One region of the Arthrobacter citreus genome, then DNA from elsewhere that is predicted to be linked to it. Evidence: predicted binding sites of a transcription regulator. Region 1 holds the regulator's gene; the other holds the start of a gene.
The links. The regulator HrcA, encoded in region 1, represses chaperone genes, less so after heat shock. The targets are predictions, from matches to a motif close to TTNGCACTCGNNNNNNNCGAGTGCNAA.

Region 1 (9,720 bases):
CGGCATTCGTGGGAGACTGTTAATTCAGCAGTTAAACCACCAGGAAAAACCGACGAACCGCGCTTAGACCGGTTCCGGCGCGCGGCCTTGAGCCCGCGGCCGCCGTGAAGTCCTGTGAACAGTAAAGGAACCGCCACAGTGTCACCTATGGCCCGCTTCTCACCGGTGCCTGCCGCGACGGATCCGGCGATCATCAGAAATTTCTGCATCATCGCCCACATCGACCACGGCAAGTCCACCCTGGCCGACCGCATGCTCCAGTCCACCGGAGTTGTTGAGCACCGGAACATGAAGGCCCAGTACCTGGACCGCATGGATATCGAGCGTGAGCGCGGCATCACCATCAAGTCGCAGGCTGTTCGCATGCCGTGGGAGCTCGACGGCGAGTCCTACGCCCTGAACATGATCGACACCCCGGGCCACGTGGACTTCACCTACGAAGTGTCCCGTTCCCTGGCCGCCTGCGAAGGGGCAGTGCTGCTGGTGGACGCCGCCCAGGGCATCGAGGCCCAGACGCTGGCAAACCTGTACCTGGCGATGGAAAACGACCTCACCATCATTCCGGTCCTGAACAAGATCGACCTCCCGGCGGCGCAGCCGGAGAAGTACGCCGAGGAACTGGCGAAGCTGATCGGCGGCGATCCGGAGGACGTGCTGCGGGTCTCCGGCAAAACCGGTGTGGGCGTCGAAGCCCTGCTGGACCAGATTGTCCGCGAGATCCCGGCACCGGTGGGCGATCCCAACGCTCCCGCCCGCGCCATGATCTTCGACTCCGTGTATGACACCTACCGCGGCGTCGTCACCTATGTCCGTGTGGTGGACGGCAAGCTGTCGCCCCGTGAGCGCATCCAGATGATGTCCACCCGGGCCAGCCACGAGCTCCTGGAGATCGGTGTCAGCTCCCCGGAGCCCACCCCGTCCAAGGGACTGGGCGTCGGCGAGGTCGGCTATCTCATCACCGGCGTGAAGGATGTCCGCCTGTCCAAGGTGGGCGACACCGTCACCAACCTGGCCAAGCCGGCCGAGAAGTCCCTCGAAGGCTACGCCGATCCCAAGCCCATGGTGTTCTCGGGTCTGTATCCCATCGACGGCGCCGACTACCCCGTGCTGCGTGACGCACTGGAAAAGCTGATGCTCAACGATGCCGCGCTGGTGTACGAACCCGAGACGTCAGCAGCGCTGGGCTTCGGCTTCCGCGTGGGCTTCCTGGGCCTGCTGCACCTGGAAATCACCCGTGAACGGCTCGAGCGAGAATACAACCTGGACCTGATCTCCACCGCGCCCAACGTGGAGTACGAGGTGACGCTGGAGGACAAGAAGGTCGTCACGGTGACCAATCCCAGCGAGTACCCCGAGGGCAAGATCAAAGAGGTCCGCGAACCGATGGTTTCGGCTACGATCCTGGCGCCGAACGAATTTGTCGGCGCCATCATGGAGCTGTGCCAGGCCCGCCGCGGCGTCCTGGGCGGCATGGACTACCTCTCCGAGGACCGGGTGGAAATCCGGTACCGCCTGCCGCTGGCCGAGATCGTCTTCGACTTCTTCGACATCCTCAAATCCAAGACCCGCGGCTACGCATCGCTGGACTGGAAGGCCGACGGCGAACAGGTCGCCGACCTGGTCAAGGTGGACATCCTGCTCCAGGGCGAACAGGTGGACGCCTTCAGCTCCATCACGCACAAGGACAAGGCATACTCCTACGGCGTCATGATGACCGGCAAGCTCCGCGAGCTCATCCCGCGCCAGCAGTTCGAGGTGCCCATCCAGGCGGCCATCGGATCCCGGATCATCGCCCGCGAGTCCATCCGCGCCATCCGCAAGGACGTTTTGGCCAAGTGCTACGGCGGCGACATCAGCCGTAAGCGCAAGCTGCTGGAAAAGCAGAAGGAAGGCAAGAAGCGCATGAAGATGGTGGGCCGCGTCGAGGTTCCCCAGGAAGCCTTTGTTGCCGCACTTTCCTCCGACGAATCCAAGGACAAAGCCAAGAAGTGACACCAAGCGCATTGCCCCTCGGGGATCCGGCACCCGCCGACGGACTGCTGCCCGCACAGGCGGCGGAAGGAGCAGCGGACCGGAACTTCGGACTCTACGTCCACATCCCGTTCTGCTCAGTACGCTGCGGCTATTGCGACTTCAACACCTACACCGCCACCGAACTCGGCGGCGGAGCGTCGCAGGCCGCCTACGGCGGCACGGCGGAGCAGGAAGTGCGCTTCGCCGCCCGCGCGCTGAAGGCCTCCGGGCTCCCGGACCGGAAGATGGGAACAGTCTTCTTCGGCGGCGGCACACCCACTCTGCTGCCCGCTGAGGACCTTGCCGGCATCCTGAAAACGGCGGTTGACGCGTGGGGGCTGGAGCCCGGCGCCGAAGTCACCACCGAAGCCAATCCGGACTCCGTGACGCCGCAGTCCCTGCAGCTGCTGGCCGACGCCGGGTTCACCCGGGTCTCCTTCGGCATGCAGTCGGCCGTTCCGCACGTGCTCGCGGTCCTGGACCGCACCCACACGCCGTCGCGCGTTCCCGAGGCCGTGAAATGGGCGCGCGACGCCGGTCTGAAGGTGAGCGTGGACTTGATCTACGGCACGCCGGGGGAGTCCCTGGCGGACTGGGAAGTTTCCGTCAAGGAGGCGCTGAGCTACGAACCGGACCACATCTCGGCGTACGCGCTGATCATCGAGGACGGCACCAAGCTGGCGGCGCGGATGCGGCGCGGCGAAGTGCCGCCGATCGACGACGATGACCACGCGGACAAGTACCTCATGGCCGACGAAATGATGACGGCGGCCGGATTGTCCTGGTATGAAGTGAGCAACTGGTCCCGGACGCCGGCCGATCAGTGCCGGCACAACCTGGCCTACTGGCGCAGCGACGACTGGTGGGGCATCGGTCCCGGGGCCCATTCCCATGCCGGCGGCGTGCGCTGGTGGAACGCCAAGCACCCCACCGCCTATGCGCAGCGGCTCGCGGCCGGCGAATCTCCGGCGGTTGGCCGTGAAACGCTCGACGCCGAAACCCGGTATGTGGAAGACGTGATGCTGCGCACCCGGCTGGCCGAGGGGCTGGACCTGTCCCGGCTGAAGGACTCCGGCCGGCTCGCCGTGGCCGGACTGATGGCTGACGGGCTGGTGGATCCGAAAGCCGCACTGACCGGCCGCGTGCTGCTCACGACCAAGGGCCGGCTCCTGGCTGACGCCGTCGTGCGCCGCCTGCTGCCGGACTAAGCACCCGGACCAAGCGCCCGGGCTACGCACTTCGTACACATAAGAGGACCCCGGATCGGCAGTTATGCCGGCCCGGGGTCCTCTTTGTGTGTGTCCGCGGAGGCTACTGGATGCGGCGCAGGTTCAACCGGTACCGGTACGGACGCCCGCGGTTGACCTCAATGCCGGCCACCACCGAGGAAACGGCAATGGCCACCCACAGCAGGGCATTCAGGATGGCGAAAACCCAGCCGACCACGGGAATGAAGGACAGCAGCCACGCCACCAGGGCAATGATCGTGGGAGGCAGCGTGAAATTCAGTGCTTCCTTGGATTCCTGTGCCGTGAAGGGGCCGCGGTCGCGGAAGACCAGGAAGATGACCAATGACGGGATGAAGCCCAAAATACCGCCGAAATGAGCCATGGTTGCCCACTGCCGGTCCTCGGAGGCGGTCAGGGGCAGCGCATTTGCCGGAGCGCCCTGGTAGGCGGGACGAGTTCCGGAACCCCTGTCGTCGGGATGGGGCTGGTTCTGACGGATGTTCGACACTGCTGTTTCCTTTGTGACTCTGGACGCCCGGGTCTATGCCTTGTGGGTTCGTGCTTGGACTCGAGGTGCCGGTGAGACTGTGCGGATCGGATCGGGTCGGGTCGGGTGGGTGTTGCTCTCTACGTTCATCTAGATTACTGGCAACCGGGCACCTCCCCGGTACACGGCGCGGCCCGCGGGTCGCTACGGAACTGTCAGGAAGTCGATGACTTCCTCCACACGGCCCAGCAGTGAGGGCTCAAGATCGGCATAGGAGGTCACGCTTCCCAGCAGCTTCTTCCAGCCCAGAGCCACGTCAGTGTGGTCACGGTGCGGCCAGCCCAGGCCCTTGAGGATGCCCGTCTTCCAGTCCTCGTGCCGGGGGACCACAGGCCATGCGGAGAGCCCGATGGTTTGAGGTTTGATGGCCTGCCAGACGTCAACGTACGGATGTCCGACGATCAGCACGTTGCCGCGGGCGCCGGGGTGCTTCATGGCGTCGGCGGCAATGCGGGATTCCTTGGATCCGGCCACCAGATGGTCCACCAGGATGCCCAGCCGGCGTTCCGGGCCGGGGTTGAAATCGCGGACGGCGGCATACAGGTCATCCACACCGTGAAGGGGCTCGACGACGATTCCCTCCACGCGCAGGTCATCACCCCACACCTTCTCCACCAGTTCGGCGTCGTGCTTTCCTTCCACCCAAATCCGGCTGGCCCTCGCGGTGCGGGCCCGGGTGTTCTCCACGCGGAGGGAGCCCGACGCCGTCCGGCGGGATGCCGGCGCCTGCGCCTTTACCGCGGGAACCACTTCCACCGGCTCGCCGTCGAGCAGGAATCCGAAGCCCAGCTCAAAGGACTTCGTCTTGCCCCGCCGGTCCTCGAGCACCATCAGGTGCAGACCGCCGGACTTCTCCACCCGGACCACCGCGCCAACCCATCCGGTCTGCACGTCCTCGAGCACCAAACCCGACTCCGCTCCGACTTTGGGCAGGGATTTCCGGGCCGGAGCACTGATGTCCTGCGGCCCCCACGAAAAGTTCGACACGGGTGTTTCCTCGCTTTGGTTGGTTCCGGTGCTGCTGCCAAATGCACGTCCGGCACATGAGCGGCACGGGCCACTCAATGCTAGCAACGACCCCGATCCGTACTAGACTTAGCACTTAGGCATGGTGAGTGCTAACCGGTTACCGCCGGAAGGCAGGGAGCGGCAGGGAACCGGCGGCGAAGAACCAGACGGCCATCAGCGAGGGAGGGAAAACCATGAGTGAACCACGCAGACTCGAGGTGCTCCGGGCCATTGTTGAGGACTACGTCCACTCGCGTGAGCCCGTGGGTTCCAAGGCGCTGGTTGAGCGGCACCAGCTGGGGGTATCAAGCGCAACCATCCGCAACGACATGGCAGCCCTTGAAGAGGAAGGGCTGATTGTCGCGCCCCATACCTCGGCCGGACGCATTCCCACGGACAAGGGCTACCGCCTGTTCGTTGACCGGATTTCCGATGTGAAGCCGCTGTCGGCGGCTGAGCGGAAGGCCATCCAAACCCTGCTGGAGGGCGCTGAGGACCTCGACGACGTCATGGAGCGCACCGTCCGGCTGCTGTCACAGCTCACCAACCAGGTGGCCGTGGTGCAGTATCCGCATCTGGGCAACGCTCGGGTGCGTCACATCGAATTTGTGCTGCTGGCACCGGCACAGGTGCTGGTGGTGCTGATTTCAACCACCGGCAGGGTGGAGCAGCGCGTCATCACGATGCCGGACCAGGTGGCGGAACCGGACCTGCTGGACCTGCGCCAGCATTTCCTCGCCGCACTGAGCGGAACCCCGCTGACCCGGATCACCGGGCAGCTGGCTGAATGCCTGGCGACGGTTCCGGCCCAGAAGCGGCGCAACGCCAGCGCCCTGGCCCGAAGCCTGGAGCAGCTGGCCGGAATCAACCGGGAAGACCGGATGGTGATGGCGGGGACCGCCAACCTGGCGCGGTCCACCGTAGACTTTCCCCTGACGATTGGCCCCATCCTCGAAGCGCTCGAGGAACAAGTGGTCATGCTTCGTTTGTTGTCTGAAATGGAGCAGGACGCCCGGGGCGTTTCGGTCCGGATTGGCCGGGAGAACCCCCACGGTTCCCTGGCGGAAGCATCAGTGGTGGCAACCGGATATGGTCCGGACTCCTCGGCCAAGGTGGGAGTGCTGGGACCAACCCGGATGGACTATCCCAACACCATGGCAACAGTCCGCGCGGTGGCCCGCTATCTGTCCCGGATACTGAACAACTAGAAAAACGTTAGAGAATACAGCAGCAGTCGCCGGTTCCGGCCCGCCTGAGGGCGGGCCGGTTCCGGCGGGAGTCTCCGAAGCGGAGACGACGCCGCAGAAGCGGACACTGCAACTTACAGGAAGCGATGTGCACGAGTGAGCGATCACTACCAGGTCCTGGGTGTCGGACGCGACGCCACGGGCGAAGAAATCAAGAAGGCGTACCGGAAGCTTGCCCGCAAGCTGCACCCGGACGTTAACTCCGCTCCCGGAGCGCAGGACGAGTTCAAGGCCGTTACGCACGCCTACGAGGTCCTGGCGGACCCGCAGAAGCGCCGGATCTACGACACCACCGGCAATGAAAACGGCAATGACAACGGTTTTGGCGGCGGAGCCGGCTTCGGCGGCCAGGGCTTTGGCTTCCAGGATATTTTCGACACGTTCTTCGGCGGAGCCGGAGCGGGCGGCGGCCGTGGCCCGGCATCGCGCACCCGCCGCGGCCAGGACGCCCTGATCAACGTGCGGATCGACCTCAAGGACGCCGTCTTCGGCACCAACAAGAAGATCGAGGTCGACACCGCCGTCACCTGCCCGACGTGCGACGGCAGCTGCTGCCAGCCCGGCACGTCACCGCGGACCTGCGACATCTGCCACGGCACCGGGCAGGTGCAGCGCGCGGTGCGCTCCATCCTGGGCCAGGTCATGACCAGCGCCCCGTGTGGTTCCTGCCAGGGTTACGGATCCGTCATCCCCGACCCCTGCCACGAATGCGCCGGCGAGGGACGCGTCCGTTCGCGCCGCTCACTGAACATCAAGATCCCGGCGGGTGTTGCCACCGGTACGCGCATCCAGCTCGGCGGACAGGGCGAAGCCGGCACCGCCGGCGGACCGCAGGGAGACCTGTACGTGGAGATCCGGGTTAACGCCGATCCAACGTTTGTGCGTGAGGGAGATGACCTGCACGCCACGTTGACGGTCCCCATGACCGCTGCCGCCCTAGGCTCGTCGATCAACTTCGAAACGTTCGACGGCGACCGCGAAATCACCGTCAAGGCGGGCACCCAGTCCGGTGAAATCACCACGCTCAAGGGCCTCGGTGTTACCCACCTGCGCGGCTACGGCCGTGGAGACCTGCTGGTCCACCTGCATGTTGAAACCCCGCAGAAGCTGGACGCGGAGCAGGAGGAACTGCTCCGCAAGCTGGCGCAGCTGCGCGGCGAGGAATACGCCGAGGGCCGCCTGGCCAGCAGCGGGACCGGCGTCTTTGCCCGGCTGCGGGACCGGCTGGGCAACCTGTAACGCATGACCAACCCCATTTTCTTCGGTGATCCGGGCGCGGTGCGCGCTGCCGTGCCCGGATCCGTGGTTGTCATCGAGGGCCCGGAGGCCCACCATGCCGTTGCCGTGAAGCGGCTTGCCCCGGGAGAACCGGTGGATATCGTGGACGGCGCCGGACGGCGGCTGTCGGGAACAGTGTCCGCCGCCTCGCCTGCACGGCTGGAAGTCAGCGTGGAAACCGTGACCGAAGAGGATGCAGCAACCGAAACACTGATCCTGGTCCAGGCCCTGGCCAAGGGCGGGCGCGATGAACAGGCCATCGAAGCGGCCACCGAACTTGGCGTGGACCGGGTCATACCGTGGCAGTCCGAACGCAGCATCGTCCGCTGGCGCGCCGACAAGGCAGCGAAGGGGCAGGCAAAGTGGCAGGGCATTGTCACCGCCGCGGCCAAGCAGTCCCGACGGTCAGCCATCCCGCCGGTCGAAGACATGGTGGAATCAAAAGCGCTGGCGGCCCGGCTTGCAGGCGTGGACCTGGTGCTGGTGCTGCATGAGGAGGCCGACGGCGCCCTGGCCCCAACGGTTGCCGAGGCGCGCGGACGCGCCGGGGACCGGCCCCTGAGCATTGCGGTGGTGGTTGGCCCCGAGGGTGGAATCAGTGCCGGGGAAGTGGAGCTGCTGCGCTCCGGCGGGGCGGTGGCAGTGCGGCTGGGAGCGCACGTTATGCGCTCCTCGACCGCCGGTCCGGCCGCGCTTGCCGGATTGAACCTGGTCCTGGGGCGCTGGTAGCCGCTGCTGCGGCAGCTATTCCTGCGCGGCTGACCTGACTATTGCGCGGCTGACCTGATTACTGCGCGGCTGAGCTGATGCTTACCCGCTTGGAGTCCTCGTTGGCGCGCCCGGTCCCGTGGAAGACGCTCACGTTGTACTCACCGGCGGGCAGTTCCACCGTGAAGCTGAAGAGCGACGGGCCGCCCGTGGACGCTTCGAGATCGGCGTAGCCGCTTTCCAGGGCTTCCTCGGCGGGCCGTCCGTCAACTATGGGCTCCACGCGCCAGGACAGCTGGCCGCCTTCGGGTACTGCCGTTCCCTGCACAGTGAGCGCGGACTGCGAACCGGCACCCTCCTGCGGATCGATAATCCAGATTGGCGCCATCAGCGCAGGGTCCCGTTTTAGCGGGCCTTCCAGGACCTCGTGGCCAAAGGCGTTGTAGCCGGCTTTGCCGTCCACCAGCAGCACCACCGATGCCGGGTGGCCAACCGTGGTCAGTCCCGCGTTCGATGCCGCGGCGGTGGCGGTGTACACCAGCTGCTGGACGGCACGGTGCGCCATTCCCGCATCCATGGAGGTATCGAACGCGTCCTCTGAGATGTCCACAGTGATGACGTTCTTGCCGGATATCGACGCGCTGACGGTGCCCGCCTTCTTCCACGGATTAAAATAGTCCGGGTCCGACGGTGTGCCTTCGGTCATCGCGAGCACGGCTTCACCGATGGGGTCGCCGCCCTTCTCGGCCGGCTGGAATTCCCGGTACAGGTGCACATCGGAGCCGTTGAGCCCCAGCCAGTACACCGGAATCCGGCCCGGAGCCGGCTTTCCCTCCGACGGGGGAGTGGCGGTCAGCGGGGTGGAAAGAGTGCCCCCCGCGGCGTCTCCGAAGGAGATGGGCATGGTTGTGGTGGGGGTTGCCGCCACCACTCCACACCCGCTAAGGAGGAGCGAAGAGGCAGCCAGCAGACCGAGGCCTGCCCGGCGGTTCCGCAGCCAAAACTGGCGGTGCGCAGTGCCCATGCCGTCCTCCCTTCGCTATTCGTCGCTTCCCAGCTTGGCATACGGAAAACGCCCGATCCCCGGTCTTGACCATCCTGCGACCGGACTGAGACCCGATTGATACCCGCGGGGAGGCCGCCGGCATTCGGCTCAGGGAAAAAGGAAGCAGACGCCTGCACAGGCATCAAGTAATATTGGAGTGTCTTTGTTAACACAGGAGACAGCACACCACCAACAGACTCTGCAAAGGGGCGATGAAAGGCCTGGGAAGGCCGAATATATGACTGAATCCTCAGGAATTGGCACCATCGGGCTGGATCAGCAGACCATAGTCTTTGATTCCACTGAACACATGGTCCAGTCACTGGGTGCCAATGACGAGGCACTCAAGATCATTGAGGCCGCCTATCCGGAAGCCAGCCTGCACGTGCGGGGCAACGAGCTTTCGATCTCCGGTCCGGCACCCGTGGTGGAACTCACCCACCGGCTGGTGACAGAGGTTCGGATCCTGGCGCGCAGCCAGACCAAGGTCACCCCGCAGCTGCTGGAACAGCTGATCACGATGCTCCGGGACCAGAGCGCGCCGCGCCCGGCGGAGGTCCTGACGCAGAACATCCTCTCCAGCCGCGGGCGCACCATCCGGCCCAAAACGCTGAACCAGAAGAACTACGTCGACGCGATCGACAA
Region 2 (22,385 bases), 750 kb from region 1:
CACTGACTCCGAGGCGGCCACGGCATGAGCGCAGTGAACGACGGCGGCACTCCGAACGACGGCGGCACCCCGGTCTGGGAAGAGGAGATCCGCACCGACGGCCCGGAAGGAACCCAGGCTGCCGCAGAACGGATCGGCCGCCAGCTCGTGGCCGGCGACCTCGTACTGCTCACCGGAGAGCTGGGGGCCGGGAAAACCACCTTCACGCAAGGCCTGGGCCGCGGGCTGGGCGTACGGCCCGGCATTATCTCGCCCACCTTCGTGCTGATGCGTATCCACCCCAGCCTCGCCGACGGGCCGGATCTGGTGCATGTGGATGCCTACCGGCTCGGATCCAGTGGTGAGATTGACGACATCGATCTCGAAAACACCATGGACAGCTCGGTCACCGTAGTGGAGTGGGGCCACGGCCTCGTGGAACATCTCACCGAAAGCCGCCTCGAGATCACCCTGGTCCGGCCGACCGGGGCTGATGCGGCCCAAGCCGGAAGTGCCGGCGGGCTTACCTTCGACTTTGACGATGATCCGGACGAGGAGCGGGTGATTCGGATCGCCGCCTACGGCCCGCGCTGGGAGCACGCGGACCTGCGGTCCGCCGGGCCGGCGGAAGGAGCCGGGTCAAACGAGACGTAAAATGGGCACCGTGCTTATTCTCTCCATTGACACCTCCGCCATCGCCAGTGCGGCACTGTTGACCGGGGAAGGGGAGATCCTTGCGGCCTTTGCCACGGAAGACACCCGTTCCCACGCCGAAGTGCTGGCCCCGGGCATCAAAAACCTGATGGACACCGCCGGCGTCAGTCCGGAAGAGCTCGACGCCGTCGTGGTGGGAGTGGGGCCGGGGCCCTTCACCGGCCTGCGCTCCGGCATCGTGACGGCCCGTACCCTTGGTTTCGCCTGGAACAAGCCCGTGCACGGAGTGATGAGCCTTGACGCCATCGCCGTGGACGCTGCCCTGGATGCCTGGAGGCTGGGTATCGACGAATTCGCAGTTGCCACCGATGCCCGGCGCAAGGAAGTGTACTGGGCGCACTACCGCAGCACGGGAGGAACGGCTGAACTCCTGGCCGGCCCGTTTGTCAGCGACCCGGCCGACGTTCCTCAGCTGCCGGTCTACGGCGTCGGTGCAGGCCTCTACCCGGAAGTACTGCACGGCGTCTCGGGCTTCGCCGAAGCGCAACCCACGGCTTCGGCCCTGGGCCGCACCGCCGTCGTGCGCCTGGTCCGAGGGCTGCCGCTGCTGGACACCACCCCGCTGTACCTGCGCGAATCCGATGCCAAGGTCCCCGGACCCCGGAAGCGCGCGCTGTGAGCGGCGCCGTGCTCCGGCCCATGACCTTCGACGACATCGCAGCCGTGGACAAGCTCGAACGGGCACTGTTCCCGGTGGACGCATGGCCGCTGCAAATGTTCTACGACGAGCTGAACCAGGCCGATACCCGTTCCTACTACGTTGCGGAGGACTCCGGCGGGCAAGTCGTCGGCTATGCCGGACTGATGTGCGTGCTGCCGATTGCCGATGTGCAGACCATCGCCGTCGCGCCGGAGGCTGAAGGCGCAGGCATCGGGTCGGCGCTCCTGACCACCCTCATCGACGAGGCCAAGCAGCGCGGCGCCGACGACGTACTGCTGGAAGTGCGCGCCGACAATCCCCGGGCGCAGCGGCTGTACCGCTGGTTCGGGTTCGAGCAGATCCACATTCGGCCGCGCTATTACCGCGACGGCGCCGACGCACTCATTATGCGGCTGGCCCTTTCCGCCTGGAACGGGTCCCCCGCGAGCAACAACGAAGGACTCTGAATGAACCGCACCGACCCCCTGGTGCTTGGCATCGAATCATCCTGCGACGAAACCGGCGTCGGCATTGTCCGCGGCGGCAAGCTGCTGACCAACACGGTGTCTTCTTCCATGGATGAACACGTCCGTTTTGGCGGGGTCATTCCCGAGATTGCCTCCCGCGCCCATCTGGATGCCTTCGTGCCCACGCTCCGGCAGGCTCTGGACGAGGCCGGTGTGACGTTGGAGGACGTTGACGCCATTGCCGTGACGTCAGGTCCGGGTCTTGCCGGGGCGCTCATGGTGGGAGTCTGCGCCGCCAAGGCGCTCGCCGTCGCCACCGGCAAGCCGCTGTATGCCATCAATCATTTGGTGGCGCATGTGGGGGTTGGCGTGCTCGACGGGGGAGAGCTGCCGGATAACCTCGCTGCGCTGCTTGTTTCCGGCGGCCACACGGAGATCCTCGCGGTGAAGTCGCTGACCGGCGATGTCCAGCTGCTCGGTTCAACCATTGACGATGCCGCTGGCGAGGCTTATGACAAGGTGGCGCGCATTCTGGGGCTGGGCTATCCCGGGGGACCGGCCATCGACAAGCTCGCCCGCAGCGGTAACCCGAAGGCGATCCGGTTTCCCCGCGGCCTGACCCAGCCCAAGTACATGGGCACTGCCGATGAACCCGGCCCCCACCGCTATGACTGGTCCTTTTCCGGGCTCAAGACGGCAGTGGCCCGCTGTGTGGAGCAGTATGAGGCCTCAGGCGAAGAACTCCCCGTGGCCGACATCGCCGCTTCTTTCCAGGAGGCCGTGGTTGATGTCATCACCGCCAAAGCCATTCTTGCGTGCACCGAACACGGCATCACTAATCTGCTGCTTGGCGGCGGCGTTGCTGCCAACTCCCGGCTGCGGGAGCTGACGGCGGAGCGCTGCGCGGCCAAGGGCATTACCCTGCGGGTGCCGCCCATTTCGCTCTGTACGGACAACGGTGCCATGGTTGCCGCCCTCGGCGCACAGGTGGTGATGGCCGGTGCTGAACCCTCGGGCATCACTTTTGCTCCGGATCCGTCCATGCCGGTCACCAGCATTCATCTTTAGCGGATCTTGGTTACTGGTTACTGGTTACTGGTTCGCGGTGATGCCGGTGGTTCCCGGAGGCGCCGGAGACGCTGAGTAGTAGCGGTGTCCCGTGGGCGTCACCGTTTCCACTGTGTGCCTGCCGTGGCCGGCCCGGTCCATGCCTGGAATGTTCCGGGTGCCGGCGTTCACGGCGCTGTCGGCGTCTGTAGCTGTCCCGGCCCTTGAATCGGTGGGCGGGGCGGGCAGGGAACCAACCACGCCCATGGTGCGGGTGGTCCAGTCCGGGGCTTCCTTGGCCTGGTTGCAGGCCTCGCATAAGCCCTGGATGTTCTCTGCGCTGGTGGTTCCGCCGTCGCGGACCGGGCGGATGTGGTCATAGTGCCGGATGGGCGCACCGCACCACGGCATCCGGCATACCTGATCCCTTGCCGCTATGAACCGGGCCAAACCCTCGGGCACCAGCCGGGCCCGTGAGTCCATGCCCACCAGCTGGCCGGTGGACGGCGCCGTGTAAAGCCGCCGGAGCCAGGTGCGTGCTGACTTATCCGGGTCCACGGGGTCCTTGGTAGTTGAGTCCCGGCCCGTGGGCTTCCGGGGAATCCCGTCCCGGGTGGCGTCGCCGGAGGTTCGGTTCTGGGCGGTTGAGTTCCGGCGGATCAGGTCCCGGGCTGTCTGCGCGGGCAGGATCCCGTATCCGGGCAACACCGCCGGTTCCGCGGATCCGGCCAGCAGGGCCCGGTCCGTCATGATCAGCTGCACCTCGATCCGCACATCCTCAGCCCTGACCTGCCCAGTGGTGCGTTCCACGAAGGTGTCGGCCATGATCTGACCCTTGGTGCGCGGATCCCCGGCCCCGCGCAGGCGGTCCGCTTCGCGGGTCAGTGCCGCGTACACGCCCACGCCATGGGCCACCGGCAGCAGCGCGGTCACGTAGGTCATGGTGTCCGGGGCCGGACGGCAGGACACAAACCGCTCGGACACGGCGTGCGCGGCACGGTTGACCACGGCATGCGGATCCATGGCGTAGGAAAGGGTCTTGATTTTGGCGATCAGGGCCCGGTCTCCGAGCTGTTCGAGCTCGGTCAGGTTCCCGGCGATCTGCTCGTCGATGCGCTGCCGGTCCGCCAGGGACAGGCAGGCGGTCTCGCGGACCAGCAGTGTGGCCCGCCATTCACTAATCACTCCGAGGGTGAGGGCGTGCAGGGTGTGGGGCATTTCGCGGGTCAGGATCCGGGCCAGGCCCAGCATCCGGGTTCCGCGGTGAGGGGACTCGCGGCGGGCAAACCCGATTTGCGCTCCGACGCCTTTGCCGAGCTGATCCGCTTTGACTCCTGCTGCAGCCTGGGCTTGCCGGGTGATGGCGTCAAAGAGAGCTGTCGCCCGGGCCTGAGCCGCGGACGCGGCCGCTTTGAGTTGCTCGAGCGCCCGGATGGAATCAATCAACCCGGCGAGCAGCGCAGGATCTGCTTCAACGAGCTCTCCGGGGATGCCGACGGGCTTATCAGGGATGCCAACGGGCTCCCCGGGAGAGCCGGCAGAGACAAGTTCGGAGGCCTTGGCACCCTCCTGCGTATCCTTTTTGGTGTCCTTCTTGACCCCGTACATGTGTTCTATTTTATGTGAGCTGACCCATAAAATGCCCGGAAATCATGTACCGGAGAAATACCCGTTTAGCGCGAAAGGGAAGAGGGGGGCACGGGTGTGTTGGCTGAACGCGGCCCCCAGCCCAGCTTTGGCGCGCCCGCCGCCACCCGCACCCAGCGCCGCGGCTTAGCCTTCGCCGCGCAGCTGCCGGATGCCGTCCTGGACCACTGCCCGCAGATCGCCGCCGTTCTCCGCTGCTATGCGGCGCTGCCTCTGGTACCCGGCCCCGCGCTCGATGATGGTGCGCACATCGGCCAGCTCCGCAGTGCAGCCCAGCTTCTCGGCAACCGGTGCCAGGCGGGGCAGGACGTCTTCGAGGAGGTGGTCAGTGACCAGCTTCTCGTTGCCGGCTGCGTCCAGGATGATGATGGCATCCAAGCCGTAACGGGCCGCACGCCACTTGTTCTCCTGCACATGCCACGGGGGCATGGTGGGGATGGTGCCGCCGTTGTCCAGGATGGTAGAGAACTCCTCCACCAGGCACTGGGTCAGGGCGGCAACGGCGCCGACGTCTTCAATGGTGGCCATGCCGTCGCAGACCCGCATTTCCACGGTGCCCAGATTGGGGACGGGCCGGATGTCCCAGCGGATTTCGCTGATCGAATCGATCACTCCGGTGGTGAACATGTCCTGCACATAGGATTCGTACTCGGCCCAGGAAGCGAACTGGAACGGGAGTCCCGCCGTCGGCAGCTGCTGGAACATCAGGGCGCGCTGCGACGCGTAGCCGGTGTCCTCGCCGGACCAGTACGGGGAGGACGCGGACAGTGCCTGGAAATGCGGGAAGTAGTTCACCAGTCCGTCCAGGACCGGCAGCGCCTTGTCCCGGGAGTCCAGGCCCACGTGCACATGCACGCCATAAATGAGCATCTGCTGGCCCCACCACTGGGTGCGGTCAATCAGCTTGGCGTAGCGTTCCTTGTCGGTGATCGGCTGTGACCGTGGAGCGCTGAAAGGATGCGACCCGGAGCAGAACAACTCCACGCCCATCGGGTCCGTCACCCGGCGCAGGGCTTCGAGGGAACGGTTCAGATCGGCTTTTGCCTCCGCCACGGTGTTGCAGACACCGGTCACCAGTTCAACAGTGTTCTCGAGCAGCTCCTGCTTAATGTGCGGGTGCTCGTCATCCTCCCCGATCCCCGGGTGGGCGGCACTCACTCCGCGCAACACCTCGTCGGCCACGGACACCAAATCTCCCGTGGTCCTGTCGACAAGTGCCAGCTCCCATTCAACGCCGAGTGTTGACTGAGCTGACTGGGCGAAACCGATTTCCAAACTGTCTCCTGCTGTAATGCGTACCTCTGGAGGAACCCCGACCCGCATCTTCGCGCTTGAGAACCCGAATCAATCCTAGCCGTGCAAGGGTGGCAAACCGTTCACGAGCCGGGACAGGGCATCAGCAGTGAGCGCGGTGTACAGCGGGACGGCATCGGGATGGATATATTCTCCGCGCGCGTGCGCCCCGCTGCCCACGGCACCCATGCCGCACAGCACCGGCACGCCCAGCGCGGCGACAAAATTGGCGTCACTGGCACCGCCCACCGAGGCGTCCTCCAGCTCATGGCCCAGCGCAAGGGCCGCCCCGCGGACCAGGGCCAACAGGGGATCCCCGGGGTCGGCAGTCATGGGCGGCCGGTTCCAGAAGTGTTCAATCTGCAGGCTCACCCGGTCATCGCTGATCCGAATAGCGTCCAGCTCCCGGTCCACCCGCTCCATCTCGGCTGCTGTTTCCACCCGGATATCAATCGTTGCTTTGGCATGGCCTGCAGCTACATTGGACCCCGATCCTCCCTCGATAAGTCCCACGTTGATCGAGGTTCCACGGCTGAGATCGGCGACGCCGACGGCGGCCGTGACGAACTCGGCCAGAGCATGAATGGCGCTGGCACCGGCTGCGGGATCAAGGCCGGCATGGGCTTCAACACCGGTGGCGGTGACGGTGAAGATCCCCACGCCCTTGCGGCCGGTCTTCACCGCCCCTCCTGCGGTGGCCTCCAGCACCAGGACGGCGTCGGCGTCCTGTGCCGCCTTTTCTATGGCGGCGCGGGAGGCAATGGACCCAATCTCCTCATCGCCGTTGAAGAGGAAGGTGACAGTTGGGCGGGGGTTGCCTGCGTCCGTCAGGAGCTTCAGGGCCCAGATGCCCTGAACGAGGCCGGTCTTCATGTCGAAGATGCCCGGGCCGCTCAGTGTTGCGCGCCCGGATGGGTCTGTTCCTTCAGTGAGCGGCCATCCGGCCAGGGTGCCCGTGGGCCACACCGTGTCATAGTGGGCCAGGATCAGAACCCGCCCCGGGCCGGATCCGGGGTAGGTGACCTTAAGCGTGGGACCGAGAACGCCGTCGTCCTCCAACTGCTCTTCGGCCGGGGCGCCGAGCCGAAGCGTGAGCAGCTTGCGCACGCACTCAAGCCCGTTATCGAGTCCGCTGCGGTCCCTGCTGTAGGTTTCGGTTTCCACCAGGGAAGCGATGTCCCCGATGATTTCGGGGAGCCGGACGCGGGCGGTGTCGAGCGTGGTGTTCATGGTTCTCCTGTTGTGAAGGTGTGAAGGTGCGAAGGTGCGAAGGTGTGAAGGTGTGAAGGTGTGAAGGTGTGAAGGTGTGAAGGTGTGAAGGTGTGAAGGTGTGAAGGTGCGAAGGTGTGAAGGTGTGAAGGTGCGAAGGTTCAGGGGTGTGTAAAGAGGGAGGCTCAGATCCCGAAGGGGATGCCGAGCGCGTACCAGATCATGAAGAAGGCGATCCAGACCACCCAGATGACCATGGCCAGCGGGATGGTGAAGGACGCCAGCGTCCCGATGCCCGCTGAGCGGCGGTACTTCTGGACAAACCCGAGGGCCATCACAAAATAGGGGCTCATCGGGGTGACGCAGTTGGTGACGGAATCGGCAATGCGGTACATCGCCTGCGTGGTTGCCGGTTCTATGTCCAGGAGCATGAGCATCGGCACGAAAATCGGTGCCGCCAGGGACCACATGGCGGATCCGGACGTAATGATGAAGTTCATTACCGAAATCAGGACGGCGATGCCCAGCAGGATGGCCCAGCCCGGCGCATTAATGCTGTCCAGGGTCCGCGCTCCGCTAATGGCGAGGACTTCACCCATTCCGGTCCACTTGAAGTAGGCAAGGAACTGCGAAATGGCGAAGAACAGGACCAAGATGGGAGCCATCGATTTGATGCCTTCGATCATGGCTGCCGTGACGTCGGAACCCTGAGTAAAGGTTCCGGCCGACCGCCCGTACACAACCCCGATCAGGGCGAAAAAGAGCCCGATGACGAAGGCCATGCCGCCGATCACCGGCGAATTCAGGACTCCGCCCGCTTCTCCCCGGAACGGGGAACCGGCGGGCACGAGCGAAGCGGCCACTGCGGCCAGGAACAGCAGCGCCGTGATGCCCGCGAGGCGCAGCGCACGGCGCTCCCTGGTGGAGATCCTCAGGTCGGCAACGGAACCGGCTGCTTCGTCGCTGGCATCGGCTTCCAGATCGGGGCGCTTGGACAGGACCTTCTCCACAACCACCGTGATAGTCAGCGCGATCAGGACGGATGACGCCAGGCTGAAGAAGTAGTTGGCCAGCGGCGTGACGACGACGGCGGAATCGATGGTGCCGGCCGCAGCGGTGGTGATGGAGGACAGCAGGACGTCGGTGGTGGTCAGCGAGGGGGAGGCATCGTATCCGGCGGAAATGGAGACGAAGGCGACAATGGCGCCGAGGACCGGGCTCTTCCCGACGGCCCGGAAAACCAGGGCTCCCAGCGGGATCAGGGTTACGTATGCAGCGTCTCCGGCGACGTGGCCCAGCATGGCCGCCATGGCGAGGGCGAAGGTGACGTACTTCGCCGGCACCTTGGTGACGGTGTTCCGCAGCAGCGTGTCGATCAGGCCGCTCTTCTCCGCGACTGCAATGCCGAGCATGGTGGTCAGGATGGTTGCCAGCGGGGGGAAGGATGCGAAGTTCTCAACGGCGTCGCCGATCATGGTCTGGATGCCGGCGGCGCTGAGGAGGCTGCGCACCTCGACAGCGTCTCCGGTGCCCGGGCTCACGGCGGATACCCCCGCTGCTTCCAGCGCGGCACTGAGGACGATGACGACCCCGGCCAGGATGCAAAACAGCCAGAACGGATGCGGCAGGAGATTACCGACCCGCTCGATCGCTGAAAAGACGCGGAACGCTGCGCGCATTCCCCGGGACTGCTCGACTGTGGCGGCCTGTGTCATTGTTCCCCCTGCGGTGGTGATGGGTTCGCTCGGGCGGGGCCGTTGAAGCACCACTGGCCCGAGGGAACGGTTCCACAGGAAACCTAGTGCAGGAAAGTGCTGCGGGAAAAGAGAATGCAGATTTGTTTCCTCCCGCACCCGCTGCCCAGCGGACATAATGGAAGCGTGCCAATCCTGAATAAAGACATGACCCTGTGCATTTCCCTGGCGGCGCGGCCGTCCAATATTGGAACGCGCTTCCACAACTATTTGTATGACCAGCTCGACCTGAATTTTGTGTACAAGGCCTTCGCCCCGACGGACCTGGCCCAGGCCATAGCGGGCGTCCGCGGCCTGCCCATCCGCGGCTGCGCCGTGTCCATGCCCTATAAGGAAGACGTCATTGCGCTGGTGGACCGCATGGATGCCTCGGCGCAGGCCATCAACTCGGTCAATACGATAGTGAACGACGACGGCGTCCTCACCGCGTACAACACCGACTACCTGGCGGTCGCCCGGCTTCTGGCCGATCACCATGTGCCGGTCAGCTGGTCCGTGCTGCTGCAGGGATCCGGAGGCATGGCCAAGGCTGTTGCAGCCGCACTGAGTGATGCCGGATTCTCGGACGTGACCGTCGTGGCCCGCAATGAGGGCACCGGTAGGGCGCTCGCGGACCGGTATGACTTCAACTGGCAGGCCGAGGCCGCCGGCGCCACGGCGGACCTGCTCATTAACGTGACACCGCTCGGCATGGCCGGGGAACATGTTGCGGTGCAGTCCTTCACCCATGCTGCTGTCGATGCGGCCCGGACGGTCTTCGACGTTGTTGCCATGCCGGCGGAGACGCCGCTGGTAACGGCTGCCCGCACCGCAGGCAAAAACGTCATCACCGGCGCCGAAGTGATCGCCATCCAGGCCGAGGAGCAGTTTGTGCTCTACACCGGCGTTCGGCCAACGCCGGAACAGGTCCGGGCCGCGAGCGAGTTTTCCCGCGCCTAGTGGGCAGACGCGGCGGTTAGGAAACCTGCCCGGCGGAAGCCACGGGTTCAACCACGATGGCCACCCGGTCCTCGCCGATGCGGGTCAGGACAAGCGTTGCCTTGTTCGGTCCCTTGCCGGATCCGGTGAGCAGCTGCTTGCGCAGCTCCTCCGGGGTCACGGACATGCCGCGCTTCTTGATGTCCAGGACGCCGATCCCGTTCGCCTTCACCCAGGCCTTGAGCGCCTTGACGTTGTAGGGGCGGACCTCCAGCACGCGGTAGGCACGCGCAAACGGCGTATCCATCAGTTCCGGTGCGCCGATGTAGGCAATGTGCTCATCCAGCAAGTGCCCGCCCAGTGAGCGCGCGACGTCGGCCACAAGGCCCGCGCGGATCACCGCGCCGTCGGGCTCATACAGATAGGCGTCCACGGGACCGACGGCGACGTCCTCGCTTCCGGGGGCATAGTCCAGTGCCGAGGTGAGCTCGGCCGCGCCGTTGGGACCGATCACCAGCGCCGCCCGCCGGACACCCTCACGGCGCAGGGCGTTGAACCAGAGGGTGGCCTCGGTGACGTCTCCGTCCACGGATACCCACTGCGCTTCGCAGTTCCCCGGCAGCGCCTCGTGCGGAATTCCCGGCCCCATCTTCACGCCCACGGGCAGCCCGCGGTCGGCCAGGGACTCAACGAAGGACAGCGGCGGGGAGAACGCCTCCGGATCGAAGATGCGCGTGGTGCCGGACGTTGAGGTGGTGCGGCGCGCCGGATCAAGCCACACGCCGTCGAACCCGGTGAGATCGAAGTCCTCGGCGGTACCCTGAACCACCTTGGCGTTGGGCCATGGCATGAGGTTAATGGTGGCGGCCGCCGCGGTGATCTCATCAAGCTCCACCGCGGTGACCTCCCGGTCCAGCGTGGCCAGCGCCAGGGAGTCGGCTCCAATTCCGCAGCCCAGGTCAGCAACCTTCTCCAAGCCGGCCTCAACGTACCGCTGGGCATGCAGCGCTGCGACATTCAGGCGCGTGGCCTGCTCGAGTCCGGGGGCGGTGAAGAGCATGTGCTCGGCAAACGGTCCAAACTTGCCGCGCGCCTTCATACGGAGCTTGGCCTGGGTCAGGACGGCGGCAACAACTTCGGGGGAGTGCCCGGCCTTGCGCAGATCGGTGTTGAGTTTGAAGGACTCGGATTCCAGATACGGGCCGAGGGAGTTCAGCAGTTCCCAGCCTTCGGAGGACAGAACATGGGCAAGGGAGATATCCGGCATGCTTACCAGCCTAGTTCTTCTGCCGCCGTGCACGTTAGCTGTAGGTTGGGCGGCATGACGAAGATCGCCGCTGAGCCGATGGCCGCACTGCGCGCCCGGACGAGCTACAAATGGCAGACCTATCCCGCAGACGTGCTGCCGCTGTTCGTGGCCGAAATGGATTATCCGCTGGCAGAGCCGGTTCAGCAGGCGATGATCTCCAGGGTGCTGGCATCGGACACCGGTTACATTGCCGGACCGGAACCGGTGGCTGCCGCATTTACGGGCTATGCGGGCAGGACCTGGGAGTGGTTCGTGGAGCCCGCGGACGTGCGGACCACCACGGACGTGAGCGTGGCGATTGTCGAATGCCTGCGCCAGACCGTGCCCGTGGACGGCAGCGTGGTCATCACGCCGCCGGTGTATCCGCCCTTTTATGATCTGCCGCCCGAAGCCGATGCCTCCGTGGTGGAAGTGCCGCTGCTGCTCACCGGCGCGGGCTGGAAGCTGAACCTGCCGGAACTGGAACGCGCCTTCGCCCGCGGCGCGGACGCCCTGCTGCTGTGCAGCCCACACAATCCGCTGGGGTTGGTCCATTCGGATGAATCGCTGCGGGCGGTCGCGGATCTGTCAGCGAAGTACGGGGTGGCCGTCATCAGCGACGAAATCCATGCCCCGCTGACGTATGGCCCGGGCAGTTTTACGCCGTACCTTTCCGTCTCGGACAACGCCCGCGAGTACGGCATCTGCGTGACCGCGGCCAGCAAAGCCTGGAATATCGCCGGCACCAAGTGCGCGCTGATGGTGGCGCAAAGCGACCGCACCAGGCTGCAGCTGGATTCCATGCCGGAGGAAGTGTCGGCCCGCACCTCCATTCTGGGCCTGCACGGAACAGCAGCCGCGTACAACGACGGCGGACCCTGGCTTGGGGACGTCATGGACGCGCTGGCGGCGAACCGGGGCCTGCTGGGGGAGCTGCTCGCGGCCCGGCTGCCCGGGGTCATTTACCGTCCGCCGGCGGCCGGGTACCTGGCCTGGCTGGATTTCCGCGGCCTTGGCTGGGAAGACCCTGCGGCAGTGGCGCTGGAGCGTGCACGGGTTGCACTGGAACCGGGTGCGCGGTTCGGGCGGCAGGGGAGCGGGTTCGCCCGGCTGAACTTTGCCTGCTCTCCGGACGTCCTTGCCGAAGCCGTTGCCCGGCTGGCAGCCGCGGCGGCCGCAACCTAAACGGCTGGGCGAAGCACACGAACACAGCTAGGCGAAGTACACGCCAATCCGGTTGCCGTCGATCTCCTCGATCCGGATGTCGATGTCGTAAATGTCGCGCAGCACCTCCGGCTGCATGATCTGCGCCGGAGGTCCCTGGTGGATGAGCCGGCCGTCCCGCATGGCAATAATGTCGTCGGAATAGCAGGAGGCAAAGTTGATGTCGTGGATGACCAGCACCACCGTCTTGCCGAAGTCGTCGGTAAGCCGGCGCAGCAGCCGCATCATTTCCACCGAGTGCTTCATGTCGAGGTTGTTCAGTGGCTCATCCAGCAGCAGGTAATCAGTGCCCTGCGCCAGCACCATCGCGATGAAGGCCCGCTGGCGCTGGCCGCCGGACAGCTCGTCCACGAAGCGGTCCGCCAGTGCGGTCAGGTCCAGGTATGCCATGGCCTCGTCGATGAAGGCCTTGTCGTCGATGGTGGGGCGGCCGCCGTTGTGCGGATACCGGCCAAAGCCGACCAGGTCGCGCACGGTCAGGCGCACGGTGAGCTGGTTGTCCTGCCGCAGGATGGCCATCTTGCGGGCCAGCTCCTTGCCGGACGTGGCGTTCACGTCCAGGCCGTCCACGTTGACCGTGCCGGCATCCATGCGCAGCAGCCGCGAAATGATCGACAGCAGCGTGGATTTGCCCGCACCGTTGGGTCCGATGATCGAGGTGATGCCGCCCTCTTTGATGTCGGTGCTGACGCCGTCGACGACGAGTTGCGGGCCATAGGACTTGGAGACGCCGGTTACGGAGATCATTTGACGTTGCCTCTCAGCAGCAGGATAAGGAAGACGATGCCGCCGACAAATTCGATGACGATGCTCAGTGCGGTGTCGAACGCGAAGATCCGTTCCAGGACCAGCTGGCCGCCCACCAGGGCAATGATTCCGAGCAGGACGGCGATGGGCAGCACCGCGGTGTGCCGGAAGTGCGAGCACAGCTGGTAGGCCAGCGAAGCGACCAGCAGGCCGAAGAAAGTCACGGGTCCCACCAGGGCCGTGGACACGGCCACCAGGACGGAGCAGATGATCAGCGTGGAGGTCACGGCTTTGCGGTGGTCCACGCCCAGGTTGACGGCCATGTCCCGGCCCAGCGCCAGCACGTCAAAGGACCGGCGCATGCGCCAGGCCAGGACGCTGACCAGGGCGACGGCGGCCGTGGAGTAGCCCAGCAGGGCGCCGTCCACGTTGTTGAAGGACGCGAAGAACAAATCCTGCAGGATGATGAACTCGCTGGGGTCGATCAGGCGCTGGAGCAGGGAAGAGAAGCCGCGGAACATGGTCCCGAAAACAATCCCCACCAGCAGCATCAGGTGCAGGGACTTGCCGCCGCCGGTGAAGAGCCAGCGGTACAGCAGGAAGGAGAAGCCGACCATGAGCACGAGTTCGATGACGAACAGCAGCGGCTCGGACATGGTCAGGACCGCCTGCCCGCCGATAACGAAAACAAGCGCGGTCTGCAGCAGGATGTACAGGGCGTCAAATCCCATGATGGACGGCGTCAGGATGCGGTTGCCGGTCACCGTCTGGAAGAGGACGGTGGAGACCCCGACGGCGTACGCCACCAGGATCATGGACGCCACCTTGATGGCGCGGCGGGGCAGGATGTAGCCGATGTTCCCGCGCAGCTCGATGGTCATGAAGACGGCCACGAGGGCGGCCGCCACAATCCCGAGCGTGATGATCCAAAACTTGGGCGGAACCGAGCGCACCGGATGCCGGCGGTGGGAGACCAGGGCAGTGGGCAGCGGGCGGGCGGGGGCTTCGAGGCCGGTTTCAGCTTTAGCCACGGGTGGCACGCTTTCGCAGGAGCAGGTAAAGGAAAAGGACGCTGCCGATGGCGGAGACGATCACGCCCACCGGAATTTCATACGGATAGCGGATGGTGCGCCCAATGATGTCGCAGGCCAGGACAAAGCCGGCGCCGAAAACGGCCACCCACGGCACGGCCCGGCGCACGTTGTCACCGATCATCAGGGACACCAGGTTCGGTACGATCAGGCCCAGGAACGGAATGGATCCCACACTGACAACGACGACGGCGCTGATCAGGGACACGATGACCAGGCCCAGCGTCATTACGCGGTTGTAGTTCAGGCCCAGGTTGGTGGTGAAATCCGAGCCCATGCCGGCCACCGTGAAACGGTCGGCGGCAAGGTAACCGATGACGGTGAGGGCGCCGACGATCCACAGGAGTTCGTACCGGCCCCGCAGGACGCCCGAGAAATCTCCGACCATCCAGCTGTTCAGAGTCTGCAGCAGGTCGGAGCGGTAGGCGAAGAACGTGGTGACGGCGGAGATGACGCCGCCGAGCATGATGCCCACCAGGGGAACGATCAGCGTGTTGCGCAGCGGCAGCCGGCGCAGAATGAGCAGGAACAGCGCAGTCCCGGCGGCCGCAAAGATGGTGGCCGTGGACATCTTCATCATCAGGGATGCACCCGGAAGCAGGACGGTGACCACCAGGATGCCCAGAGATGCGGACTCCACGGTGCCGATGGTGCCCGGTTCCACGAACTTGTTGCGCGCCATCAGCTGCATGATCAGGCCGGCGACGCTGACGGCCATGCCGGCCAGGATGATGCTCAGGGTCCGGGGCACGCGGCTGACCCAAAAAACCTGCCATGCGGCGGGATCGCCGGCCAGCAGCAGGGGCAGCGAAACATCGCTGACCCCGATGAACATGCTCGCCACAGCCAGCACCAGGACCGCCGCGGCACCCAGGGCCAGATTGAGGGCGGTACGCGGAAACCGCCGTCGTCGGGCGATGGCGGCGGGCGGGGGAGCCGACGGCGAGGCGGCTGGCCCCTCGGGGGCGGAAGCGGTGCCCGGTGCGCGGGCGGCGGTGGCGCTCATAGGAAGGAATCCGGTCTTGCCTTGGGTCCGGCGGCGATGCCGGAACCCAAGGCGTCGAGGGGTGGTTAGGAAATGCCGTTCTGGATTTCGGTGACCATGCTGTCCACGTTGGTCAGGCCGTAACCGACGAGGTACCAGCTGGAAGCGTCCAGGGAGGTGATGCGGTCATTCTTGGCCGCGTTGGTGCCGTTGACCAGTTCGTTGTCCATGACGGCCACGGCTGCCTCGCCGCTCTCGCCCACCGCGGTGTCGCGGTCAATAACGAACAGGTTGTCGGGGTTCTTGTCCGCGATGTACTCGGCGGTGATGGATTCGCCGTGCTTGCCGTCGGCCTTGATCTCGGCAACCGGGGTAACGCCGAGGACGTCGTGGATGATGCCGAAGCGGGAGCCGGCGCCGTAGGCGGTCATTTCGCCGCCGCTGGTCATGACGATCAGGCCGGTTCCCGCATCAGCGGCAGCGGACTTGGTCTCTTCGATGTGCTTGTCGATAGCCGTGAGCTTCTCTTCGGCTTCCTCTTCCTTGTCGAAGATGCGGCCCAGGGTGCCGGTGACTTCCTGGAAGGATGCCATGGAATCCGTCTGGTCGACACTGAGGTCGATGGTCGGGGCGATCTTGCTCAGTTCCTCGTAGGAGGCGGCCACACGCCCGGAGATGATGATCAGGTCGGGGGCCCCTTCGCTGATGGCCTCGAAGTCGGGCTCCTTCATGGATCCGATCTTCGCGTAGTCATCACCGGCGTACTTGGAAAGGGACTCGGGGAAGTTGGCGGCCGGGACGCCGTCGACGTCAACGTCGAGGGCATCCATGGTGTCCAGTGCGCCCAGATCGAAGGTGTAGACAACTTCCGGGTTAACCGGAACCTCGGTGCTGCCCTGGGCGTGCTCCACCGTGATATTGGTCTGCACGGGAGCCGAGTCCGCCGTGGCGGCCGTCTCCGATCCGCAGGCGCTGAGGGCGAGGAGGGAAGCCAGCGCGGTGCCGGCGACGAGACGGGATTTTCCGATATTTTTCACTTTGGGGGAGCTCCAGGTACTTGGGGCCCGGCCCGGCGGGGACCCGCCAACCGAACACACAAAACTAATAGGTCACAGAAATGTTTGCTAATTGAATGCACCTGAAAACTATCGGTTAGGTAAGCCTAAGGCAAGTTGGCGTCTCGAATTATGTCCGGCGAAGGACCGCTTGGCAGGTCCGGGCCTGCCAATATTGGCACTCGCCTTGACCGAGTGCTAACCGTTGCATAAAGTCGGAGCTAGCACTCTCCCAGTGAGGGTGCTAATTCCTGAGGGAAGCGCCAACCGGCACCGCGACGACGGCCAGCGCCCACCGACGGTCCACATCCGTTAGTAACTAAGCAAAGGAGAGCCCGAGTGTCGGTCTCGATTAAGCCCCTTGAGGATCGTATTGTTGTCCGCCCCCTCGAAGCCGAGCAGACCACTGCTTCCGGCCTCGTTATCCCGGACACCGCCAAGGAAAAGCCCCAGGAGGGCGAAGTTGTCGCAGTAGGCCCCGGCCGCGTTGATGACAACGGCAACCGCGTTCCCGTGGACGTGTCCGAGGGTGACGTTGTCATCTACTCGAAGTACGGCGGAACCGAAGTCAAGCACGGCGGCCAGGAGTACCTGGTGCTCTCCGCCCGCGACGTGCTGGCCATCGTCGTTAAGTAGTCGAAAAAGGAAGACCCCGGCCAATCTGGCCGGGGTTTTCTGATGCAGGTGCAGATGTAGCTGTCGGAAAGGACACACACATGGCAAAGCAATTGGAGTTCAACGACTCCGCCCGCCGCTCGCTGGAGGCCGGCGTCGACAAGCTGGCCAACACCGTCAAGGTGACCCTCGGCCCGCGCGGCCGCAACGTAGTGCTCGCCAAGACCTGGGGCGCTCCCACCATCACCAACGACGGCGTGACCATCGCCCGCGAGGTGGAGCTGGATGACCCGTACGAGAACCTCGGCGCTCAGCTGGCCAAGGAAGTAGCCACCAAGACCAACGATGTTGCCGGCGACGGCACCACCACGGCAACCGTCCTGGCGCAGGCACTGGTCAAGGAAGGCCTGCGAAACGTTGCTGCCGGCGCAGCTCCGGGCCAGCTCAAGCGCGGCATGGAGGTCGCCGTTGAGGCAGTGGCCGCACGGCTGCTGGAAAACGCCAAGGAAGTTGAAGGCAACCAGGTTGCACACGTCGCCGCCATCTCCGCGCAGAGCATGGAGATCGGCGAACTGCTGGCCAAGGCCTTCGACACCGTCGGCAAGGACGGCGTCATCACCATCGAGGAATCCTCCTCGACGCAGACCGAACTGGTCATCACCGAGGGCATGCAGTTCGACAAGGGCTACCTGTCCCCGTATTTCGTGACCGACCCGGAGCGCCAGGAAGCCATCCTCGAAGATGCGCTGATCCTGATCAACTCCGGCAAGATCTCCTCTGTTGCCGAGTTCCTGCCGCTGCTGGAAAAGGCGCTGCAGGCCTCCAAGCCGCTGTTCATCATTGCCGAGGACATTGAGGGCGAAGCCCTGTCCACGCTGGTGGTCAACAAGATCCGCGGCACCCTGAACGTCGTTGCCGTCAAGGCCCCCGGCTTCGGTGACCGCCGCAAGGCCATGATGCAGGACATCGCCACCCTCACGGGTGCGCAGGTTGTATCTCCGGACCTGGGCCTGAAGCTGGACCAGGTTGGCCTTGAGGTGCTGGGCTCCGCCCGCCGCATCACGGTTACGAAGGACAGCACCACCATTGTTGACGGTTCGGGTTCCGAATCCGACGTGGCGGACCGCGTTGCCCAGATCCGCGCCGAGATCGAGCGCACGGATTCCGACTGGGACCGCGAGAAGCTGCAGGAACGCCTGGCCAAGCTGTCCGGCGGCATTGGCGTCATCAAGGTTGGCGCAGCCACCGAAGTTGAGCTCAAGGAAAAGAAGCACCGCATCGAAGACGCAGTATCTTCGACGCGTGCAGCCCTGGAAGAGGGCATCGTGGCCGGCGGCGGTTCCGCCCTGGTCCACGCTGCCAAGGCCCTGGACACCGATCCCGAGGTTGCCAAGCTTGAAGGCGACGCAGCCACCGCCGTGGGCCTGGTCCGCCGTGCGCTGGCCCAGCCGCTGCGCTGGATTGCCGAGAACGCCGGCTCCGAAGGCATGGTTGTTGTTGCCAAGGTCACCGACCTCGAAGTCAACAACGGCTTCAACGCCGCAACGGGCGAGTACGAGAACCTGATCGAAGCGGGCATCATCGATCCCGTCAAGGTCACGCGCTCCGCCCTGCGCAATGCTGCGTCCATCGCCGCACTGGTCCTCACCACCGAAGCTCTTGTGGTGGAGAAGCCGGCCGACGACGACGAAGATCACGGTCACCAGCACTAAGCACCTCCAAAGCCCCGGCGCAGCAGCGGATTTCCGTTGCCGCGCCGGGGTTTTCCGTGTCCCGGAACGCCTCTGGAAACGCCTGCCGCAGCGGCAGTGCACTGAGGCGCAGCGTCCGGGCATCATCGGCACCATGTTCGTTGACATGGACCTTGACCCTTGGAGCGCACATACTTGGAGACAACGGCACCCGTGCCGGCACGGCGGATCCTGGTCCCTTGGGATGGGACGGGACGGCTGTGACAGATACCACCCGGTACCACCCGGGCGCTTTTGGAATAGGGCCGCGCTGTCTTTCGTTTTAGGATGTAACTGAGCTAACCGGTCCTTTTCCCGGTTTTTCCTCCATCTCCGGTCCTTCGCGAAAGAGGCGTAGTTTTGAGCCAGCAGTCCCCAGAGCATGACCCGTTCGGCTTCATCGGCCTGACATACGACGACGTCCTGCTGCTGCCCGGCCCCACGGACGTTATCCCGTCCGAGGCGGACACGTCTTCACGCCTGTCCAAGCGGATCACCGTGCATACCCCGCTGCTCTCCGCGGCCATGGACACGGTCACCGAGTCCCGGATGGCGATCGCCATGGCCCGCCAGGGCGGCCTCGGCGTTATCCACCGCAACCTGTCCATCCCCGACCAGGCCGAGCACGTGGACCGGGTCAAGCGCAGCGAATCCGGCATGATCACCAACCCGGTGACCATCTCACCGGACGCCACACTGCAGGAACTGGACGACCTGTGCGCGCACTTCCGGGTATCCGGCCTGCCCGTCGTGGACACCGACAATAAGCTGCTGGGCATTGTCACCAACCGCGACACCCGTTTCATCCCGCGCGCCGACTACCCGCGCCGGCTGGTCAACGAGGTCATGACCCGGATGCCGCTGATCACCGGCCGCGTCGGGATCAGCGCCGAGGAAACCATGGAGCTGCTGGGCAAGCACCGGATTGAGAAGCTTCCCCTGGTTGACGCTGACGGCCGCCTGCAGGGCCTGATCACGGTCAAGGACTTCGACAAGGCCGAGCAGTACCCCCTGGCCACGAAGGACGAGGAAGGCCGGCTGCGCGTTGGTGCGGCCATCGGTTTCTTCGGCGACGGCTATGAGCGCGCCATGACCCTGGTGGAGGCCGGCGTCGACCTCCTGGTGGTGGACACCGCCAACGGCCACAGTGCCGGCGTGCTGGACATGATCGCCCGCTTGAAGAAGGATCCCGCCGTCGCGCACGTGGACATCATCGGCGGCCAGGCAGCCACCCGCGAAGGCGCCCAGGCACTGATCGACGCCGGAGCTGACGCCATCAAGGTGGGCGTGGGCCCCGGCTCCATCTGCACCACCCGTGTTGTCGCCGGCGTGGGCGTACCCCAGGTCACCGCCATTTATGAAGCTTCCAAGGCCGCCATTCCGGCCGGCGTACCGCTGATCGCCGACGGCGGACTGCAGTACTCGGGCGACATCGGCAAGGCCATTGTGGCCGGCGCCGACACCGTCATGCTCGGCAGCCTGCTCGCCGGCTCGGCCGAAAGCCCCGGGGACCTGGTCTTCGTTAACGGAAAGCAGTTCAAGTCCTACCGCGGCATGGGCTCCCTCGGTGCCATGCAGAGCCGCGGCAAAAACACGTCGTACTCCAAGGACCGCTACTTCCAGGCCGACGTCCCCTCGGACGAAAAGCTGATCCCGGAGGGCATCGAAGGCCAGGTGCCGTACCGCGGCCCGCTGTCCGCCGTCGCCCACCAGCTGGTCGGCGGCCTGCGCCAGACCATGTTCTACACCGGCGCACGCACCATCCCCGAGCTGAAGGCCAAGGGCAAGTTTGTCCGGATCACTCCGGCCGGGCTGAAGGAATCCCACCCGCACGACATCATGATGACGGCCGAAGCACCGAATTACGGCACCCGCCGCTAAGACCGCAGCTGCCGGCGCAAGCCGCATCCTTCCGTGGTTGTCCACGGAAGGATGCGGCTTGCGCTGCTTTAAGCCCCGGGCGCGTGGCTGGGATAACCTAGGGGTGTGAGTAATGAGATTGAAATTGGCCGTGGCAAGCGTGGGCGCCGAGCCTACTCCCTCGATGATGTGGCGATTGTGCCGTCCCGGCGTACCCGGGACCCGCAGGACGTTTCGATCAATTGGCAGATAGACGCCTATCAGTTCGAGATGCCGGTGATGGGCGCTCCGATGGACTCGGTGATGTCTCCCGCCACCGCCATCACCATGGGCAAGCTGGGCGGCCTGGGCGTGCTGAACCTGGAAGGACTGTGGACCCGCTACGAGGATCCGCAGCCGCTGCTGGATGAAATCGCCGTCCTGAGCGAAGATAACTTCAATCCGGCGGCAACCCGCCGGCTGCAGGAAATCTACGAGGCGCCGATCCAGGCTGAACTGATCACTTCCCGGCTGGCCGAAGTCCGCGAAGCCGGCGTGACCGTTGCCGGATCCCTGACCCCGCAGCGCACCCAGGAGTTTTACAAGACGGTGCTGGCCGCCGGAGTGGACATCTTCGTCATCCGCGGCACCACCGTGTCGGCGGAGCACGTGTCCAAGACGGTTGAGCCGCTGAACCTCAAGCAGTTCATCTATGAGCTGGACGTTCCCGTGATTGTCGGCGGAGCCGCGGGCTACACCCCGGCGCTGCACCTGATGCGCACCGGTGCCGCCGGTGTCCTCGTGGGCTTCGGCGGAGGAGCCACCACCACCACGCGCCGGGCGCTGGGCATCCATGCTCCGATGGCCACTGCCATCGCCGACATCGCCGAGGCACGCCGTGACTACATGGATGAATCGGGCGGACGCTATGTCCATGTGATTGCCGACGGCGGCATGGGCACCAGCGGCGACATCGTCAAGGCGATCGCCATGGGCGCCGACGCCGTCATGCTGGGTTCGGCGCTGGCCCGCGCCGAGGAAGCTCCGGGCCAGGGTTGGCACTGGGGCCAGGAAGCACACCACAGCGAACTTCCCCGCGGCGACAGGGTCCGGCTCGATACCGTGGGACCGCTGCAGGAAGTCCTCTGGGGACCGTCGCACCACACCAACGGAACATCGAACCTGATGGGCGCCCTGCGCCGGGCCATGGCCACCACGGGCTACTCGGATGTGAAGGCCTTCCAGCGCATCGAGGTGCTGGTCGCGCCCTACCTATCCACCATGTAATTACCTAGAGTTACAGGGAGTTGCTGCAGGGAGTGCGGCACCGGCTGGTTCAGAGAGGAAATCTCGACGATGAGTAAAGATGCACTCAGTCCCGAATACCGGGAAGATGCCCTGGCCGCGCTGCGTTCCACTGCGGAACCGGGCGAAGAACTGGACATCCTGATCGTCGGCGGCGGCGTGGTGGGCACCGGCGCCGCGCTGGACGCTGTCACCCGCGGCCTGAAAGTGGGGATGGTGGAGGCCCGCGACTGGGCCTCCGGGACGTCGTCGCGCTCTTCCAAGCTCATCCACGGGGGACTGCGCTACCTGGAGATGCTGGACTTTGCCCTCGTGGCCGAGGCCCTGAAGGAACGCGGCCTGCTGATCCAGCGGATTGCCCCGCACCTGGTGAAGCCGGTTCCGTTCCTGTACCCGCTCACGCACCGCTTCTACGAGCGCCCCTACGTGGGCGCCGGCATCCTGCTGTACGACACCATGGGCCTGACGTCCGGGAACTCCCGCGGCGTGCCCATGCACAAGCACCTCAGCAAGAAGGCAACCCTGCGGGCAGCGCCGAGCATCAAGGATGACGCCATGATCGGCTCCATCCGCTACTACGACGCCCAGGTTGACGACGCCCGCTACGTCGCCATGATGGCCCGCACCGCCGCCCACTACGGCGCGGTCGTCGCCAACCGCGTTTCGGTGGTGGACTTCCTCCGTGAAGGCGAACGCGTGGTTGGCGCCCGGGTCAAGGATTCCGAATCCGGCCGGGAATTCGATGTTTTTGCCCGTCAGGTGGTGAACGCCACCGGCGTGTGGACCGACGAAACCCAGGCGATGGTCACGGACCGCGGCCAGCTGAAAGTCCGGGCAT

Region 2: the regulator HrcA is predicted to act here: its motif matches at 16,234-16,260, upstream of groES (co-chaperone GroES).

What each region holds. Positions count from the first base shown of each region.
Region 1 covers NZ_CP151657.1:1,086,916-1,096,635, forward strand. Annotated here, with positions in the region: gene lepA (translation elongation factor 4) at 139-1,992, shown strand; gene hemW (radical SAM family heme chaperone HemW) at 1,989-3,221, shown strand; gene AAE021_RS05060 (DUF4870 domain-containing protein) at 3,325-3,741, opposite strand; gene AAE021_RS05065 (DUF3097 domain-containing protein) at 3,934-4,776, opposite strand; gene hrcA (heat-inducible transcriptional repressor HrcA) at 4,992-6,005, shown strand; gene dnaJ (molecular chaperone DnaJ) at 6,141-7,283, shown strand; gene AAE021_RS05080 (16S rRNA (uracil(1498)-N(3))-methyltransferase) at 7,287-8,051, shown strand; gene AAE021_RS05085 (GerMN domain-containing protein) at 8,110-9,054, opposite strand; gene AAE021_RS05090 (PhoH family protein) at 9,314-9,720, shown strand, end outside.
Region 2 covers NZ_CP151657.1:332,740-355,124, forward strand. Annotated here, with positions in the region: gene alr (alanine racemase) at 1-28, shown strand, start outside; gene tsaE (tRNA (adenosine(37)-N6)-threonylcarbamoyltransferase complex ATPase subunit type 1 TsaE) at 25-633, shown strand; gene tsaB (tRNA (adenosine(37)-N6)-threonylcarbamoyltransferase complex dimerization subunit type 1 TsaB) at 644-1,312, shown strand; gene rimI (ribosomal protein S18-alanine N-acetyltransferase) at 1,333-1,800, shown strand; gene tsaD (tRNA (adenosine(37)-N6)-threonylcarbamoyltransferase complex transferase subunit TsaD) at 1,801-2,868, shown strand; gene AAE021_RS01650 (HNH endonuclease) at 2,893-4,455, opposite strand; gene AAE021_RS01655 (glutamate--cysteine ligase) at 4,621-5,769, opposite strand; gene AAE021_RS01660 (M20 family metallopeptidase) at 5,845-7,017, opposite strand; gene AAE021_RS01665 (AbgT family transporter) at 7,182-8,711, opposite strand; gene AAE021_RS01670 (shikimate 5-dehydrogenase) at 8,898-9,689, shown strand; gene AAE021_RS01675 (class I SAM-dependent methyltransferase) at 9,706-10,935, opposite strand; gene AAE021_RS01680 (MalY/PatB family protein) at 10,990-12,141, shown strand; gene AAE021_RS01685 (ABC transporter ATP-binding protein) at 12,169-12,927, opposite strand; gene AAE021_RS01690 (iron chelate uptake ABC transporter family permease subunit) at 12,924-13,958, opposite strand; gene AAE021_RS01695 (ABC transporter permease) at 13,951-15,024, opposite strand; gene AAE021_RS01700 (siderophore ABC transporter substrate-binding protein) at 15,090-16,040, opposite strand; gene groES (co-chaperone GroES) at 16,398-16,694, shown strand; gene groL (chaperonin GroEL) at 16,775-18,385, shown strand; gene guaB (IMP dehydrogenase) at 18,764-20,284, shown strand; gene AAE021_RS01720 (GuaB3 family IMP dehydrogenase-related protein) at 20,390-21,529, shown strand; gene AAE021_RS01725 (glycerol-3-phosphate dehydrogenase/oxidase) at 21,599-22,385, shown strand, end outside.